One region of the Streptomyces sp. NPDC023541 genome, then DNA from elsewhere that is predicted to be linked to it. Evidence: riboswitches for the same ligand, from Rfam matches in the RefSeq annotation. Region 1 holds a riboswitch; the other holds the start of a gene.

Region 1 (2,194 bases):
GAGCTGCCCGTTCTCGATGAGCTTCTTCGTCACGCCGACGGTCACGCCGCCCGCGGTCTCGGCGAAGATGCCCTCGGTCTGGGCGAGGATCTTGATGGCCTCGACGACCTGCTCGTCGTTGACGTCCTCGACGAAGCCGCCGGTGCGGCGCGCGATGTCCAGGACGTACGGGCCGTCCGCCGGGTTGCCGATCGCGAGGGACTTGGCGATGGTGTTCGGCTTCTGCGGGCGGACCACGTCGTGACCGGCCTTGAAGGCGGTCGACACCGGGGAGCAGCCCTCGGCCTGGGCTCCGAAGATCTTGTACGGCTTGTCCTCGACGAGGCCGAGCTTGACCAGCTCCTGCAGGCCCTTGTCGATCTTCGTCAGCTGCGAGCCGGACGCGATCGGAATGACGATCTGGTCGGGCAGCTGCCAGCCGAGCTGCTCGCAGATCTCGTACGCCAGGGTCTTGGAGCCCTCGCCGTAGTAGGGGCGCAGGTTGACGTTGACGAAGCCCCAGCCCTCGCCCAGCGGGTCGCCGATGAGCTCGGAGCAGAAGCGGTTGACGTCGTCGTAGTTGCCCTCGATGCCGACCAGGTCGCCGCCGTACACACCGGCCATGACGACCTTGCCCTGCTCCAGGTCGTGCGGGATGAACACGCAGGAGCGGAAACCGGCCCGGGCGGCCGCGGCGCCGACGGCGCCGGCCAGGTTGCCGGTGGAGGAGCAGGACAGGGTGGTGAAGCCGAAGGCGCGGGCGGCCTCGACGGCGATGGCCACGACGCGGTCCTTGAAGGAGTGCGTCGGGTTGCCGGAGTCGTCCTTGACGTACAGCTTGCCGGTGACGCCCAGCTCCTTGGCCAGGTTCGCCGCGTCGACGAGCTTGGTGAAGCCGGGGTTCAGGCTGGGCTTGGACGCCACGTCGGCGGGGACGGGCAGCAGCGGCGCGTAACGCCAGATGTTGTTGGGGCCGGCCTCGATCGCGGCGCGCAGGGCTTCGGGGTCACCGGTCGGGAGCTCGTAGGCGACTTCCAGCGGTCCGAAGCACTCGACGCACGCGAAGATGGGGCCGAGCTCGAAGCGGGTACCGCACTCGCGACAGGAAAGGCCGGTGGCAGGTCCGAGATCGACAGAGGTGGCGACAGTCTGTGCAGCCATGATGGCGAGGCCCTTTCTCCTCATCTTCCCCATGGCGCATTTCGCCATGAGACGGAATTGGCACCTTCCCTAGCCGGGGACCTCGCTGACGAGCGCTGCTGCGCGATCGCGAGAACCGACTGGAGGGTTGCCGGGGCTTCAACGGGCCGTGTCCCTCTGCCCCTCTGGATGAGCGGTATGGCACCGGCACACGCGCTCTGTGGCGCGCCGGTGCGTTTGTACGCGGGGGACCCCGGCATGCGGTGGTCCTTCGCGTTGTTCAAGACTGTAACCGAAGGGCCGGGCGGTTGAGACAGCCGTCCGAACCGCGAGATGGATCACATAAAGGCCGATAACGCCGACACGCAGGGAGTGCTGAGAGTGCTGGAAGAGGTGGAGCGCTGGCTGGCCGACCGCTCCTGGTCCGCCGCCGACCGACCGCTCGACCAGCTGCTCGACCTCAAACGGGCGGCCGGGACCACGGTCAGCGTGGTGCTGCCCGCGCTGGACGAGGAGGCGACGGTCGGCGCGATCGTCGAGGTGATCCGGCGTGAGCTGATCGAGGGGCTGCCGGTCCCCCTCGTGGACGAGCTGGTCGTGATCGACTCGGGCTCGGCCGACCGGACGGCCGAGGTCGCGGCGAAGGCCGGCGCCCGGGTGGTGCACCGCGACGAGATCCTGCCGCGGATCCCGGCGCTGCCCGGCAAGGGCGAGGTGCTGTGGCGCTCGCTGCTGGTCACCGGCGGGGACATCGTCTGCTTCGTCGACGCCGACCTGCGGGACTTCTCCGCCTCCTTCGTCTCCGGGATCGTCGGCCCGCTCCTGACCGACCCCGGCGTGCACTTCGTCAAGGCGATGTACGACCGCCCGCTCGGCGACGCACCGGGCCAGGGCGGCCGGGTCACCGAGCTGGTCGCCCGCCCTCTGCTGAACCTCCACTGGCCGCAGCTGGCCGGCTTCGTCCAGCCGCTGGGCGGCGAGTACGCCGTACGGCGCTCGCTGCTGGAGCGCCTGCCCTTCCCCGTCGGCTACGGCGTCGAGCTGGGCCTGCTGGTCGACGCGCTGCACACGGTCG
Region 2 (2,194 bases), on a different contig from region 1:
GAGACGGTCGCGGAGATCAACGGCCTCGTCCGGGCCATGTACGGGCACGCCAACCTCATCGAGGTGCCCGGCCGCACCGTCGACATCGTCGGCACCGGCGGCGACGGGGCCAAGACGGTCAACATCTCCACGATGTCGGCGGTCGTGGTGGCCGGCACCGGCGCCAAGGTCGTCAAGCACGGCAACCGGGCCGCGTCCTCGGCGAGCGGCTCCTCGGACGTCCTGGAGAAGCTCGGCGTCAACCTCGACCTGAGCACCTCGCGGGTCGTGGAGGTCGCCGAGGAGGCCGGCATCACCTTCTGCTTCGCGGTGAAGTTCCACCCCTCCCTGCGGCACGTCGCCGGAGCCCGCCGAGAACTGGGCATCCGGACCACCTTCAACATCCTCGGCCCGCTGACGAACCCGGCCCGCGTCCGCGCCCAGGCCACGGGCGTGGCCGACCCCCGGATGGCCCCCATCGTGGCGGGCGTACTCGCCGAGCGCGGCTCCTCCGCGCTCGTCTTCCGCGGGGACGACGGCCTCGACGAACTGACCACCACGGGGACCTCGCGCGTCTGGTGGGTCCGCGACGGGAAGGTCACCGAGCAGTCCTTCGACCCGCGTGATGTCGGCATCCCCCTGGTCGACGTGTCCGCCCTGGCCGGCGGGGACCCCTCGTACAACGCGGACGTGGCCCGCCGCCTGCTGGCCGGCGAGACCGGACCCGTACGCGACGCCGTCCTCCTGAACTCGGCGGCCGCCCTCGTCGCCCTCGACCCGGGCACGGGCAGCCTGGAGGAGCAGATCACGGCCGGCATCACCCGTGCGGCCGAGTCCATCGACTCCGGTGCCGCCAGGTCCGCCCTGGAGCGCTGGGTGACGGCCAGCAACGCCTGACCCGGCACACGTTTCACGCCAGACCCCGGTCCGCCATTCGGACCGGGGTCTTGCGCGCGGCGGATCTTGTGGCAGGATGCTGACCAGGTCACGAGTGACAGCGTTTAGGCCCCGGCTCGCTGTCCGGCAACCCTCCTTCCGTGGCGGGGTGCCCCGGGTGATGACCAGGTCGTAGGCAGCAAGGCCTACGGCAAGCGCGGATCCCTCGACACCAGGGGTCCTGGTCTCTCGAGGAGCGTTTTCCGTGAGCAAGCGAATGCGATAGGGCGACTGACGCCCCCACTTCACCCCTCGGACCAGGGTCACTTCCGCGTACCCCGACAGTCCGGTCCGAGGACCCTCCCGTACCCCGGACGGCCGCACCGCCGTACCCGCGTACGGGCACACCGAAGCCATTCAGCCCTGCCTGCCGGGAGATACCGCCATGTCCGCGTCCCTGAACGCCGTCGCCACCGCCACCAACGCCACCATCGCCGCCGCCGCCCAGGGTCCCGCCTGTGCCGAGCCGCTCGCCGTCCTCGGCCGCGACGTCACCGTCCCGCTCGTCACCGGCGGCGAAGTCACCTACGCGGCCCTCGACTACGCCGCCAGCGCCCCCGCCCTCCAGCGGGTCTGGGACGACGTGGCCGCCTACGCCCCCTACTACGGCAGCGTCCACCGCGGCGCCGGCTACCTCTCGCAGCTCTCCACCGACCTCTTCGAGCAGAGCCGCGTCACGGTCGCCGAGTTCCTCGACTGCCGGCCCTCCGACCAGGTCGTCTTCACCCGCTCCACCACCGACTCCCTCAACCTGCTCGCCGCGGTGCTCCCCGCCGGCTGCCAGGTCTTCGTGTTCGAGACCGAGCACCACGCCTCGCTCCTGCCGTGGACGAACGCGCAGGTCAGCTACCTCGACGCGCCGCGCACCCCGGACGAGGCCGTCGCCATCCTGGAGCGGGCGCTCGCCGACCGCGACCCGTCCCCTGGCTCTTCGAGCTGGGGAGACCCCAAGGGCCCGGCGCTCGTATGCGTCACCGGCGCGTCCAACGTCACCGGCGAGCTGTGGCCGGTGAAGGAACTCACCGCCGCCGCGCACGCCCACGGCGCGCGGATCGTGCTGGACGCCGCCCAGCTGGCCCCGCACCACCCCGTTTCCGTGCGAGACCTCGACGTCGACTGGGTCGCCTTCTCCGGCCACAAGCTGTACGCACCGTTCGGCTCGGGCGTCCTCGCCGGCCGCGCCGACTGGCTCCAGGAGGCCGATCCGTACCTGGCCGGCGGCGGGGCCTCCCGCAAGGTCTCCCGCCGCGAGGACGGCGGAGTCGACGTCGAGTGGCAC

What was found. A riboswitch is a leader RNA that binds a small molecule or an ion and turns the genes downstream of it on or off. The one in region 1 is predicted to bind S-adenosylmethionine.
Region 2: it holds a riboswitch for S-adenosylmethionine, as region 1 does, so the genes downstream of both, ACZ3X1_RS07035 (aminotransferase class V-fold PLP-dependent enzyme) here and thrC (threonine synthase) in region 1, are expected to answer to the same signal.

Annotation. Positions count from the first base shown of each region.
Region 1 covers NZ_JBVHJO010000007.1:491,536-493,729, forward strand. The annotation lists gene thrC (threonine synthase) at 1-1,140, opposite strand, end outside; SAM riboswitch class I at 1,158-1,315, opposite strand; gene ACZ3X1_RS20700 (glucosyl-3-phosphoglycerate synthase) at 1,501-2,194, shown strand, end outside.
Region 2 covers NZ_JBVHJO010000002.1:657,390-659,583, forward strand. The annotation lists gene trpD (anthranilate phosphoribosyltransferase) at 1-876, shown strand, start outside; SAM riboswitch class IV at 963-1,079, shown strand; gene ACZ3X1_RS07035 (aminotransferase class V-fold PLP-dependent enzyme) at 1,301-2,194, shown strand, end outside.